Regions from separate parts of the Kitasatospora sp. NPDC001261 genome, predicted to be linked through region 2. Evidence: riboswitches for the same ligand, from Rfam matches in the RefSeq annotation. Region 2 holds a riboswitch; the other holds the start of a gene.
The links. Region 2 has a riboswitch for cyclic di-AMP ahead of ACFY4B_RS34075 (M23 family metallopeptidase). Riboswitches for the same ligand answer to the same signal wherever they lie in the genome.

Region 1: it holds a riboswitch for cyclic di-AMP, as region 2 does, so the genes downstream of both, ACFY4B_RS39495 (peptidoglycan DD-metalloendopeptidase family protein) here and ACFY4B_RS34075 (M23 family metallopeptidase) in region 2, are expected to answer to the same signal.

The regions. Positions count from the first base shown of each region.
Region 1 covers NZ_JBIAXP010000043.1:34,336-41,190, reverse strand. The annotation lists gene ACFY4B_RS39510 (HelD family protein) at 1-656, opposite strand, end outside; gene purB (adenylosuccinate lyase) at 776-2,206, shown strand; gene ACFY4B_RS39500 (MFS transporter) at 2,214-3,695, opposite strand; cyclic di-AMP (ydaO/yuaA leader) riboswitch at 4,047-4,247, shown strand; gene ACFY4B_RS39495 (peptidoglycan DD-metalloendopeptidase family protein) at 4,250-5,230, shown strand; gene ACFY4B_RS39490 (APC family permease) at 5,576-6,855, shown strand, end outside.
Region 2 covers NZ_JBIAXP010000031.1:103,207-110,061, forward strand. The annotation lists gene ACFY4B_RS34050 (sensor histidine kinase KdpD) at 1-84, opposite strand, end outside; gene ACFY4B_RS34055 (SpoIIE family protein phosphatase) at 317-2,536, opposite strand; gene ACFY4B_RS34060 (TetR/AcrR family transcriptional regulator) at 2,664-3,230, opposite strand; gene ACFY4B_RS34065 (alpha/beta fold hydrolase) at 3,290-4,171, opposite strand; gene ACFY4B_RS34070 (YiaA/YiaB family inner membrane protein) at 4,247-4,537, opposite strand; cyclic di-AMP (ydaO/yuaA leader) riboswitch at 4,733-4,891, shown strand; gene ACFY4B_RS34075 (M23 family metallopeptidase) at 4,904-5,752, shown strand; gene ACFY4B_RS34080 (hypothetical protein) at 5,846-6,721, opposite strand; gene ACFY4B_RS34085 (GNAT family N-acetyltransferase) at 6,764-6,855, shown strand, end outside.

The DNA.
Region 1 (6,855 bases), on a different contig from region 2:
TTCCCGGTGCCGGGGCCGCCCTGGACGACCAGGGCGCCGCGCAGCGGGGAGCGGATCACCCGGTCCTGCTCGGCCTGGATGGTGGCGACGGCGGTGCCCATCCGGCCGGTGCGCTCGCGGTCGAGGGCGGCGAGCAGGGCGGCTTCGCCGACCAGGGCGCGGCGGCCGGAGTCGTCCAGCCCGGCGAGGTCGAGCGCCTCGTCGTCGAGGCCGGTGAGGGTGCGGCCCCGGGTGTGCAGGTGGCGGCGGCGCACCACCGGGCCGGGGTGGACGGGGGTCGCGGTGTAGAAGGGGCGGGCGGCCGGGGCGCGCCAGTCGAGCAGCAGCGGTTCGTACGTGTCGTCGGTCAGGCCGGTGCGGCCGATGTAGTGGACGGTGCCGTCGCGCTCGTCGAGCCGGCCGAAGCAGAGGCCGCGCTCGACCGCCTCCAGTCGGGCGGCGTGGCGGGCGGCTTCGCGGGAGCGCACCTCGCGCTCCAGCCGGGCCTGGTGGGTGCCGCCGGACCCGGCGCCGTCGTGGGTGCCGTCGGCGGTGCGGCGGGCCCGTTCGCGCTCGGCGTCCAGCCGGGCGTAGAGCCGGGTGAGGTGGGCCTGCTCGGTGCGCAGGGCCGCGGCGAGGGCGCTGGAGTCCCGCGCGGTCACTGGCGGTTCGCTCATCGGTGTGGTATCCTTGCGGTGAGAAGGCTGCGAAGCGTCATCTGAAAGGCGCTCAATTGACCCAGCCTACCCCACTCCGCCGACGTCCGGCGTGACCTCGGCTGTTACTCTTGCGAAGCGTGAGCGCGAAGCCCCAGATCCCCAATGTCCTGGCCTCCCGGTACGCCTCGGCGACCCTGGCCCAGCTGTGGTCCCCCGAGCACAAGGTGGTCCTCGAGCGCCACCTGTGGCTCGCCGTCCTGAAGGCCCAGCAGGACCTCGGCGTCGAGGTTCCGGCGACCGCCGTCGCCGACTACGAGCGGGTGATCGACCAGGTCGACCTCGGCTCGATCGCCGCCCGTGAGCGGGTCACCCGCCACGACGTGAAGGCCCGGATCGAGGAGTTCAGCGAGCTCGCCGGGCACGAGCAGATCCACAAGGGAATGACCTCCCGGGACCTGACCGAGAACGTCGAGCAGCTGCAGATCCGCCAGTCCCTGGAGCACGTGCGGGACCGCACGGTGGCCGTGCTGGTGCGCCTGGCCAAGCTGTCCGCCCAGCACGCCGAGCTGGTCATGGCCGGCCGCTCGCACAACGTGGCCGCGCAGGCCACCACCCTGGGCAAGCGGTTCGCGTCGATCACCGACGAGCTGCTGGTCGCCTTCCGCCGCCTGGAGGAGCTGATCGCCCGCTACCCGCTGCGCGGGATCAAGGGCCCGGTCGGCACCGCCCAGGACATGCTCGACCTCCTCGGTGGCGACACCGACAAGCTGGCCGAGCTGGAGCGCCGGGTCGCCGGGCACCTCGGCTTCGAGAACGTGCTGACCAGCGTCGGCCAGGTCTACCCGCGCTCGCTGGACTTCGAGGTGCTCACCGCCCTCGTCCAGCTGGCCGCCGCGCCGTCCAGCCTGGCCAAGACCATCCGCCTGATGGCCGGCCACGAGCTGGTCACGGAGGGCTTCAAGGAGGGCCAGGTCGGCTCCTCCGCGATGCCCCACAAGATGAACACCCGCTCCTGCGAGCGCGTCAACGGCCTGGCCGTCATCCTGCGCGGCTACGCCTCGATGACCGGCGAGCTGGCCGGCGACCAGTGGAACGAGGGCGACGTCTCCTGCTCGGTGGTGCGCCGGGTCGCGCTGCCGGACGCGTTCTTCGCCTTCGACGGCCTGCTGGAGACCTTCCTGACCGTCCTCGACGAGTTCGGCGCCTTCCCCGCCGTGATCGAGGCCGAGCTGGACCGCTACCTGCCGTTCCTCGCCACCACCAAGGTGCTGATGGGCGCGGTGCGCGCGGGCGTCGGCCGGGAGACCGGGCACGAGGTCATCAAGGAGCACGCCGTCGCCTCCGCGCTGGCGATGCGCGCGGGCGCCCGGGAGAACGAGCTGCTGGACCGGCTGGCCGCCGACGAGCGGATCCCGCTGGACCGGGCCGCGCTGGACGCGCTGCTCGCCGACCGGCTGTCCTTCACCGGCGCGGCCGGTGCCCAGGTCGCCGAGGTGGTCCGCCAGGTAGAGGCCGTCGCGGCCGCCTACCCGGAGGCCGCCAAGTACGCGCCCGGCGACATCCTCTGACGTCTCGTCAGCCCTGAGCCGAGGGCCCCGCCGCCGGACCGGTGGCGGGGCCCTCGCGCGTCGCGGGGACGTGGCCCGGGTCCAGCGGCGGGGTGGTGGTGCCGCACGGCCAGTCGCAGTTCGGTTCGGCCACCTGCTGGTCGTCGGCGGCGAGCACGTTGCCCCGTACGGTCGCGAGGGCGATCAGCCCGCCGGCGGCCAGCAGGCCCGCGCAGATCAGCATCGCGGTGTGGAAGGCGGAGTCGACCGAGGAGGGCACCCGGTAGGCGTCGCCGCTCAGCCCGGCCAGCGCCGGGAGGGCGGCGACCGCGAGCAGGCCGGCCGCGCGGGCGGCGGCGTTGTTGACCCCGCTGGCGATGCCCGCGTGCCGGACCTCGACGGCGGCCAGCACGGTCGCCGTCAGCGGTGCGACCAGCAGCGTCATGCCGCAGCCCATCACCGTGACGGAGGGCAGCACGTCCACCCAGTAGGAGGAGTCCGGGCCGACGCGCAGCATCAGCAGCACCCCGGCGGCGCACAGCAGGGGGCCGACGGTCAGCGGGATGCGCGGGCCGATCCGCTTGCCGAGCCGCCCGGCGCGCGCGGACAGCAGCAGCATCAGCACGGTGATCGGCACCAGCGCGAAGCCCGAGACCAGTGGCGAGAAGCCGGACACGATCTGGAGCTGCACCACCAGCAGGAAGAAGACGCCGCTGAACGCCGCGTACACGCACAGGGTGACCAGGTTCACGGCGGTGAACAGCCGGGAGGAGAACAGTCCGAGCGGCAGCATCGGATCGGGCGCGCGGCGCTCGACCGCCACGAAGGCGACGCCGAGCGCCACTCCGAGCACCCCGCTGACCCAGACGGCGGGGGACAGGCCCTCGCCGGCCGCCGTCAGCGCGTAGGTGATCGCGCCGAGGGCGAGGGCGGCGAGCACGGCGCCGAGGACGTCGAAGCGGCCGGAGGCGCCCTCGTCCCGGCTCTCCGGCACCGACCGGGTGGTGACCGCGATCACGGCGGCGGCGAGCGGCAGGTTCAGCAGGAAGATCCAGCGCCAGCCGGGGCCGTCCACCAGCCAGCCGCCGAGGAAGGGGCCGACCGCCGCCGACACCCCGCCGAGGCCGGACCAGAGCCCGACCGCCGCCGAGCGGTCGTCAGGGTGGAAGACGGCTTGGAGCATGGCGAGCGAGCCGGGGGTGAGCAGCGCCCCGCCGATGCCCTGGACGGCGCGGGCGGCGATCAGCACATGGATGCTCGGCGCGGCGGCGCAGGCCGCGGAGGCGACGGCGAACCAGACCACGCCGATCAGGAAGACCTTGCGCCGCCCGTAGCGGTCGCCGAGCGCGCCGCCGAGCAGGATCAGGCCCGCCAGGGTGAGCAGATAGGCGTTCAGGGTCCATTGCAGGGACGCGAGGGAGGCGCCGAGGTCGGCGCCGATCCGGGGCAGCGCGACGTTCACCACGGTGCCGTCCAGCATCGCCATGCTGGAGCCGAGCACCGTCGCCATTAGTACCCAGCGACCCTGCGCGGTGCCCAGGCGCAGGGTGCCGGCCTCGGAGGTGGCCACGGGCGAATCCTGCGCTGCCGAGGCGCACGTGACAAGGGTCACCGGTGGGTGTGTTGGCGGCTGGCGGTGCGTGAGCGGACGGGTGCGCGGCGTGGCCGATCTCGGCGCAGGGTCGTGGATCAGTGGCGGGGGGTGAATGGGTTGTGTACGCACCGTGGGCTCGGGCCTGCGGAGGGTCACTGGGACAGGGGGGATCGTTGCCGTTTCAAGAGATCGACATTGCTTCACCCGAACGGATGGGTTTTAGTTCAGCGACCGCCCGGCCAGTCCGGACGGATCCGCCGGGTGGAACGCCGAGTCCTGCCGCTGCCCGGTGGTTCGAAACGAACTCTGTACGGCAGGAGCGGGGGACCCACAGGTAAGTCGCCGGACCGGAGTTCGCGCCTCAGGGCGCGGGCGTCCAGGACCGGCTTGGGGTGAAGCCGCGCAAGCGGCCGGGCAACTCCAGCCCGAACCCGACAGCTCACCTCGCAGGCGTCGGAGAGGAAAATTCCATGCCTGCACAGGCTCGTCGTATCGCCCTGCCCCGCGCCGCCCGCATCGGCATCGCCACCGCCGTCACCGGTGTGTCCTTCGCCCTCCCGCTCGTCACCGCGATGAGCGCCCAGGCCCACACCCCGGCCGCTCCGGCCGCCGCCTCCACCGAGGCCAAGCAGGCCGCGAAGGCCGCCGCTCCGGCCGCCCAGGCCGCGCAGGAGAGCTACCGCGTCGTCAGCGGTGACACCCTGTCCAAGATCGCCGACGCCAGGAACGTCGAGGGCGGCTGGCACGCGCTGTACGAGCAGAACCGCTCGGTCGTCGGCGCCAACCCGAACCTGATCTTCCCGGGCCAGCAGCTCGCGCTGTCCGGCCACGCCGCCGCTCCGGCCGCCGACGCCGCCCCGGCGAAGCCCGCCGCTCCGGCCAAGCCCGCCAAGCCGTCCGCTCCGGCGACCCAGGCCGCCAAGCCGCAGGCCCAGGTCCAGGTGCAGACCGAGGCCGCCAAGCCGTCCGCGCAGCTCGAGACCCAGCTCCAGGTCGCCGTTCCGGCCCAGGCCGTGACCGCCACTCCGGTCGCCGCCGCCACCTCCGGCTTCGTCGCCCCGCTGGCGAGCCCGCGGCTCGGCACCGCCTACGGCGTGGCCGGTTCGATGTGGGCCTCCGGCCACCACACCGGCCAGGACTTCGTCGCCTCCACCGGCACCCCGCTGCGCGCCGTCGCCAATGGTGTCGTGGTCAAGGCCGGCAACGGCGGCGCCTACGGCAACGAGGTCGAGATCAGGCTCGCCGACGGCCACTACGCCGAGTACGCGCACCTCTCCTCGATCGGCGTGAGGATCGGTCAGACCGTCACCGCCGGCCAGCAGATCGGCCTCTCCGGCGCCACCGGCAACGTGACCGGCCCGCACCTGCACTTCGAGATCCGCAACGGCTCGGAGTACGGCTCGGACATCAACCCGGTCGCCTACCTGCGCGCGCACGGCGTCGCGCTCTGACCCCGAGAGCTCCGGGGTACCAGGAACCACCGCCGCTGCGGGCGAACCGATCGCCCGGGATGGTCATGTCGGGTGACCGCTCGACCGGGTGATCGCCGCACGGCGGACATGGGCGCGGGACACGCCCAGGCCGGCCCGGCCGCATGAGGACCTCCTCGTGCGGCCGGGCCGGCCGCTTTCGTTCCCGGGCCCGCCCGGGGTGTTCGATCGATCGAACGAAGCGTCAACTCCGGTGTCCCGCAGGGGGTTCGCCGGGATCTCCGGGCGCCTGCGGGCGCCATGCTGGCGGACGGTCAGCGCCCGGCCGGTCCGGCGGTCGGGCGGGCCGGGAGGCGAGGAGGCCGGATGGCGGTCCGCAGCGGGGGCGTGGCGGGGGAGACGGCCGGGCGGGAGCGGCCCGGGGCGGGCGGGGTCGACCGGCTGAAGGCGGACTCGGTCGGCCTGGTCGGCGTGGTGTTCATGGCGCTCGCCACCGCCGCCCCGATCACCGCGATGACCGGCAACCTGCCGATCATCGTCGGTCAGGGCAACGGCGCGGGCGCGCCCGCCGCGTACATCGTGGCGACCGTGGTGCTGACGGTGTTCTCGGTCGGCTACGTGGCGATGGCCCGGCACATCACCGCGGCCGGCGCGTTCTACGGCTACGTCTCGCACGGGCTGGGGCGGGTGGCGGGGATGGCCTCGGGGCTGCTCGCGGTGCTCGCGTACGTCGTCACCGAGGCCGCGGCCCTCGGCTTCTTCGCGTACTCGCTGCGCGGGCTGGTCCGTTCGCAGCTGGGGGTGGACGTCGGCTGGGGCTGGTACGCGCTGTTCGGGGCGGCGGTGATCGGGGTGATGGGCTGGTTCGACCTGCATCTGACGGCCAGGGTGCTCGGGGTCGCGCTGGTGCTGGAGATCGGCGTCCTGTCGGCGGTCTCACTGGCGGTGCTGCTCTCCGGCGGCGGGCCGGACGGGCTCGCGGCCGGGACCCTGAACCCGCTGAACGCGCTGAAGGGGGTGGGGAGTTCGGGCACCTCGGCGGCCGGGCTCGGACTGTTCTTCGCGTTCTGGTCCTGGGTGGGCTTCGAGTCCACCGCGATGTACGGCGAGGAGTCCCGCGACCCGAAGCGGGTGGTGCCGCGGGCCACGCTGATCTCCGTGATCGGGGTCGGGCTGCTCTACGTGTTCGTGTCCTGGATGATCGTGTCCGGCAACGGGGTCGAGCGGGCGGTCGCGGTGGCGGGCGGCGCGGTGCCGGGCAAGGACGGCAACAGCCTGTTCTTCGACCAGCTCGCCGCGCACCTGGGGGCCTGGGCGGTGAAGGTCTTCCAATGGCTGGTCGTCACCGGCTCGTTCGCCTGCGCGATGGCCTTCCACCAGTGCGCGGCCCGGTACCTGTACGCGATCGGGCGGGAGGGGCTGCTGCACCCGGCGCTCGGCCGCACCCATCCGCGGCACGGCTCGCCGCACGTCGCCTCGGTGACGCAGTCGGTCATCGCGGTGGGGCTGGTGGCGGGGTTCCTGGCGGCCGGCATGGACCCGTACGCGCACCTGTACACGCTGCTGGCGCTGCTCGGGACGATGGCGATCCTGGTCGTGCAGACGCTCTGCTCCTTCGCCGTGGTCGGGTACTTCCACGTGCGCGG
Region 2 (6,855 bases):
GACGGACACGGCGCGGTACCGCGCGGCGGCCACGAGGGCGAGGACGGCGAGTACGCCGGTTGCCGTTACGGACCACTGAGTCATCGTCACGCCGCGAATTCTAGGGTGATGATCCTACGAAGGTGTGAACGGATCTCGCCAAGTGACCGGATCTCGTCAATATCGAGTCAATTCGGCGTCAATCGGCAATCGTTCGACCCCGATCCCACCGCCTGACGAGGTATCGGAGCGGCCCGACCGGCACCGCCGGGAACGTCGGGATCGAGCCGCCCGGCCGGATCGCGTCCGGTGATGTGTGGGGCCTGTGCGCACGGTGTTACGGAAGGGGCGCCGTCCGGTGCAGGAGCAGCAGCGCCACGTCGTCCGGCCGGGACCGCCGCTCGGTCACGTTCAGGGTGAGCAGATCGGCCAGCCGCTCCAGCGCCGGCGCCGGGCCGATCCGGCCCGGACCGGTCTGCCGCGCCCACAGTTCGAGCCCGCCGAGCATCCGCTGCACCGACTCGTCGTAGTCCTCCTCGCGGTCCTCGACCAGCCCGTCGGTGTACGCCAGCAGCGTCTCGCCGACCGCCAGCCGCTCCACCGCCAGCGGGTACGGCCGCTCCGGGGCCACCCCCAGCGGCGGCCCGCCCGGCAGCTCCAGCTCGACGGCCGCGGCGTCGGCGGTGATCCGCACCGGCGCCGGGTGCCCGGCCCGGGCCGCGGTCAGCACGCCGTCGGCCGGGTCCAGGGTCAGGTAGAGGCAGGTCGCGAACAGCTCGGTGTCCAGCTCGGCCAGCAGCCGGCTGGTGCGGGTCAGGGTGGCGGCCGGGTCGTGCCCGTCCGTCGCGTACGCCCGCAGCCCGCTGCGCAGTTGGCCCATCACCGCGGTGGCCTCCGCGTTGTGGCCCTGGACGTCGCCGATCACCAGCCCGATCCGGCCGTCCGGCAGCCGCAGCAGGTCGTACCAGTCGCCGCCGATCTGCATCCCCTCGGTGCTCGGCAGGTAGCGGGCGGCGCTGGCGATCCCGGCCAGCCGCGGCAGGGTGCGCGGGAGCATCGCCCGCTGCAGCTCGGAGGCCCGGTGGTGGTGGGTGTCGTACAGCCGGGCCCGCTCCAGGGACTGCGCCAGGATGCCGGCGAAGGCCGAGTACAGGGTGCGGTCCTCCCGGCTGAACACCCGCTCGGCGGCGAAGGTGATCAGGCACGAGCCGACCTGCTGCCCGGAGGCGACCAGCGGCAGCACCGCCCAGGCGGCCGGGGTGAGCGGGTCGCGTCGGGTGCGGGCGGCGGCGGGCTCGCTGAACAGCGGGGCGGAGCGGGCCAGCGAACGCTGCATCACGGACTCGGACAGGTCCGCCAGACGGGTGAGCTCGGTGCGGCGCGGGCCCCCGTACACGGTGTGCGAGACGGGCAGCAGCCGGCCCTCGTCCACCAGGTCCAGGACGATGCCGGCGGCGCCGAGCGCCGGGCGGGCGACGTCGGTGACGGCGGTGGTGACGTCCCGGACGGTCACCGCCCGGGACAGCGCCCGGGTGAGCGTCAGCAGCAGCGCCGTCCGGGCGGCGGCGGGGGAGTTCCGCCCCTCGGCCGGCGGCGGCTCCCGGTGCCCGGCCTCGGCCAGCAGCCCGGCGATCCGCACCGGCCGCCCGTGCACGTCCAGCATCACCTCGCCGGACTCCTCGACCCGGGCGACCTTGCCGCCGGGCCGCAGCACCCGGTAGCCGATCCGGTAGCGGCCGCCGGCGGCCAGCGCCTCGGCGAGCGCCGCCTGCACGTCCGGCAGGTCCTCCGGGTGGACCAGCCGGTCCAGCTCGGGGGCGGCGCCGTCCGGGGCGGGCGGGCGGCCCGCCAGCCGGAACGCCTCGGCGTCCCAGTAGCTCTCCCCGGTGACCAGGTCCCGCTCGAAGGCCCCGTGCCCGGCGGCCCGCACGGCCAGCGACAGCAGCGGGTGGGCCAGCCCGGCGGGGCGGCCGTCCGCCGCCCGCGGGTCCTCGGGTAACCGGACGCCGTACGGTGCCCGGGTGCCGTACGGGAGGTGGGCGTCGGCGTGGTCCAGCAGATGGGCCAGCCGGTGGGCGCAGGCCTCGGCGAGGGTCTCCAGGACGTCCAGGTCGCGGCGCGGCACGGTGCCCCGGTGGGCCAGCGCCAGGGCCAGCACACCGATCGGCCGCTCGTCCACGACCATCGGCAGGGTGATCACGGCGACCATCCCGGTGCCCATGCCGGTGTTCCGGTTCGGGTAGTCGACGCTGGTGTGCTCGGGGCTGAGCAGGTACGGGCGGCGCAGCCGCAGGGCCATCGCGGCGGGCAGCTCACCGGCCGGGTCGACCACGCTGTAGCGCTCGTGCGCCCAGTCCGGCAGCCCGTGCGAGGCGGTCAGCCGGAGCATCCCGGCGGAGTCCAGCAGGTACAGCGCGGACCCCTCGCCGGTGATCCAGCTCGGGCCCTCGGCCAGGACGGTGCCGAGCAGCTCGGCCGCGCTGGTGCAGCCCAGCAGCAGCCGCACGCAGCGCATCGCACTGCGCGCGGTCGGACTGCCGGCGGGCTCCAGGGGCACTGGTCCTTGATACCCCATTTCCCCCACCGGCGAAGGCCGACCGAACCGCCGCACCAGCACCACCGCCACCGCGAGAAGTCGGCCGGGCCGACTTCCTGCGCAGTGCCGCACTCGCCGCTCCGGCCGCTTACGCGGGCCAGGCGCGGAGACCGGTGGTGAGGGTGGCGATGAGGCGGTCCTGGGTGGTGGCGAGGTCCTCGGTGAGCTGGAAGGCGCCGGCCGTGGTGAGGGAGGCGAAACCGTGGGCGACGGAGCGCACGGTGCGGGCGGCGTGGACCGCCTCGGAGCCGTCGAGCCCGTACTCCCGCAGCACGGCGATGATCACGCCGACGAGTCGGGCGGCCGCGCGGGCCAGGTCGTCGTCGGGCTGCGGGGCCTGGGGGAGGGCGTTGTAGCGGTGCGGGTGCTCGGTGGCGTACGCGTGGTAGGCGCGCAGCACGGCGGCGACGGCGTCGTCCCCGCTGCGTCCGACGGCCGCCTCGGCCAGCCGGTCGGCGAGGTCCCCGGTGACCCGGACGGCGATCAGCCGCCGCAGTTCGGCGAGGCCGCCGCTGACGTGCTTGTACAGCGAGGGGGTGGCGACCCCGGCCCGGGCGGCGACGGAGGCCAGGGTGAGGGCCTCGGCGCCCTGCTCGTCGATGAGGGCGAGGGCGTGGTCGACGACCTGGTCGGGGGTCAGTCCTACGCGGGGCATGGGTTCGGGCTCTCCGTACGGATCAGGTCGGGCAGGGGCGGGCAGCGGACGGGCGGGGCTCAGCCGAGCTCGGCGAGGAACGGCAGCAGGGCGTCCGCGGTGGCCGCCGGGTTGTCGGCCATCGGGTAGTGCCCGGACCCCTCGATCATCGCCTTCCGCGCGCCGAGCGCGGCGGCCTGCCGGTCGGCGACCAGCTCCGGCTTCGGGAAGTCGGGGTCCTTGCTGCCCATGACGACCAGGGCCGGGCACCGCACCGCGGCCGTCCAGCCGACCGGCGCCGAGTCGCCGTGGACGTACCCGCGGGTGGCGGTCTTCCGGCCCGGGGTGCGCAGCGCGGCGACCAGCCCGTCCACGTACGCGTCGAAGTCGGCGGGCCTGGCGCCGGGGAAGGCCATCCGGCGCAGGTAGAAGCCCCAGGCGGCCGGCCAGTGGACGAGGGCGGCGCCCATCAGGCCCATGGCGCCGCGCATCAGGGCGCCCTGCGGCGGGTTCTCGACGAAGGCGTTGAGCAGGACGATCCCGGCGACCCGCTCGGGGGCGTCCCCGGCGGCCTTGACGACGGTCGCTCCGGTGTACGAGTTCCCGGCGAGGACGGCGCGTTCGATGCCGAGGTGGTCGAGCAGGGCGAGGACGTCGCCGGCGAGGGCGGCCGGGCCGTAGTCGTCCCAGGTGATCGAGGATTCGCCGAAGCCCCGCAGGTCCATGGTGACGACCCGGTGGCCGGCGGCGACGAGCAGCGGGCGCAGGTGCCGGTACGCGGCCCGGCTGTCGAGCATGCCGGGGAGCAGGACGACCGGGGTGCCGTCGCCCTGCCGGGTGTCGTCGTAGGCGATCCGGCCGCCGGGGACGGTGAGGTACTGGGTGCTCGGGGTGATGGTGCCGTTCATGGGGTCCTCCTCGGGCCGCCGGTGCGGGGCATCGGCGTTGCTGCCGATAGCCATAAAGCTAAGGCTAATAGCCTTAGCCGTCAAGCGGTCGGGCGTCGGAGGCGTCGGAGAAGAGGGGGAAGGGAGCGGTCAGACCCCTTCGACCTTGAACGGGTCGTGCTCGCTGAGCAGCTTCTCCAGCCGGGCCTGGTCCACCCGGGTGACCATGTCGTTGGACTCCTGCCGGTCCCGGATCACCTTCGCCAGCGTGAACGCGGAGCTGACCGTGAAGAGGAGCCCGAGCCCGAGGAAGGCCCGGGTCCACCCGCCGACCGGCAGGTAGATGATCCCCACGGCGAGGGCGGTGCCCGACAGGGCGAAGGACAGGACGGCCTGGAGGTAGTAGGCGGCCGTGGTGCGGGTCTGCATCGGTGCGCTCATGGCGTCAGGATGCTGCGGCCCGGCCGGGCCGCACATGAGTAGGCGTACTCAGATGGGGCCGTGCATGAGGGACCGTTCGTTGACGTCCGATCACCTGCCGCGGGGCTGCTCCGAACGGATGGCTTGGAATCAGAGCCTCCTAGGATTAACGTTTGATAACGCAGCGCGGTTGTCAACGCCGTACCCAGACGGCACCGTGCGCCGTCGCCTAATCCCACCGACCGGCCTCCGGGCAGGTCAGGGAGCCGGGGAACCACGTTCCTTGGGGTGAATCGGCGGGGCTTCGGCCCGGCCGTAGGAGACCTTCCTGCTCCGAACCCGTCAGCTAACCCGGTAGGCGCGAAGGAAGGAAAGGAGCGCGCCTCCGTGGCGTCGACGCACACCCCGGCACACCCGGCCGGCTTCGCAGCCGGTACCCAGCTCCTCGACCACCCCGGCCCGGACGGCCCCGAGGCCTTCGGCCCGGAGGACTTCGCCGCGGAGGCCGAGACCAACCGCCACCGGATGCCGCGTCAGACCCGCGGAACCTCCCCGCTGCTCGGCGTCACCGCCGTCGCCGCCACCCTGGGTGCCACCGGCTTCACCTCGGCGACCCCGGCCGCCGCCCCCGCCATCGAGGCCCCGGACGAGACGGCGGTCGCCCTCTCCGCCGACCCCGGCCTCGCGCTCGCCGCCCGCATCCAGAACCAGGCCGACAGCCAGCGCACCGCCGCCGAGGAGACCGCCCGGCTCCAGGCCGCCCAGGAGGCGGAGGCCAAGGCCGCCGCCAAGGAGGCCGAGGCCAAGCGCGCCGCCGAGGAGGCCGAGCGGGCCAAGGCCGCCGCCCTCACCCTCCCGGTGACGGACTACCGGCTCTCCGCCCACTACGGCCAGAGCGCCCGCTACTGGGCCAACCTGCACACCGGCCTGGACTTCGCCGCCGACACCGGCACCCCGGTCCACGCGCTCGGCCAGGGCACCATCACCTCGGCCGGCTGGGCCGGCTCGTACGGCTACCGGATCGTCGAGACCCTGCCCGACGGCACCGAGATCTGGTACTGCCACCTCTCCGCGATCACCAAGGGCTCCGGCAAGGTCGCCGCCGGCCAGCAGATCGGCAAGGTCGGCGCGACCGGCAACGTCACCGGCCCGCACCTGCACATGGAGGTCCGCCCCGGCGGCGGCGCCCCGGTCGACCCGGAGCCCTGGCTCCAGCAGCGCGGCCTCAACCCCTGACGCACCCGCCCTGAGGCACCCGCCCGGGCGGACCCAGCGCGAAGCCCCCGGCCCGGAGCACCAGCACCGGACCGGGGGCTTCCGCGCGGCGTCTCACTCCTCGGCGGGCAGCTGCGCCAGGTACGCCTCGATCTCCTCCTGGCCCGGCTCCGGCGCCAGCTCCGGGAACTCCGTCACCAGCAGCCGCGGCAGCCCCGGCACCGTCCACCCGCCGAACAGGTCGAGCGCCGCCTCGACCGCCGCCTCCTCGAACCGCCCGAAGTCCCCGGCCAGTTCCTCCGGCATCGGCCGCCCCAGCGCGGTCAGCTCCGCCAGGTTGCGGTAGCTGCGCCGCATCAGGCCCTGCTCCAGCAGCCGCCGCGCGCCGTCCGTGGCCATGCCGACCGACAGCACCCGGCCCGGGCCCCAGCCCTGCTCGTCCGGCTCGTCCAGCCAGCCGGCCGGTGCCAGCGCCTCGTACGCGGCCAGCCGCTCCTCCTCCGGGAGCTCCCCGAAGCCGGCCAGCCAGTCCCGCACCGCCGCCGGGTCCGTGACGTCCACCCCGTACGCGTGCAGCAGCAGCGCGTACAGCCGGGGCCAGGTCACCAGGTCGGCGCGGCGCAGCAGCCCGGCCGCGACCTCGCCCTGCCACTCGGCCTCCGCGTGCAGCCGCTCCTGGCGCTTGGCGTTCAGCCGCCGGGCCGCCCGCTGGTGGTCGACCAGCAGCCGGACGGCGTCGCCGTAGGCGAACGGGTCCTCCTCGGGCGCGGGTTGGACGTACAGGTGGAGCCGCTCGTACAGCAGGTGCTCCACCGCGTCGGAGGTCAGTTCGGGCCAGCCGTCGTGCATCCTGCCGTCGCCCAGCTCCAGCAGCGCCAGCACCGCGCGCAGCGGCCCCTCGGCCACCGGCGCGCGGCCCTGCTCGGCCGCCCAGGCGAGCAGGTCGGCGGCCTTGGTGCGCGGGGCGAGCCGCAGGTCTTCGTCGTTCATAGTCCGAACGGTAGCCGCCGGGCGGGGATAGGGTCGGCAGCCATGGTCCCCGTACGACTCACCGGTCCGCGCCTGGCCGTCCGCGAGTACCACCACACCGAGGAGGAGGTGGACGCGCTGCACGCGCTGTTCGG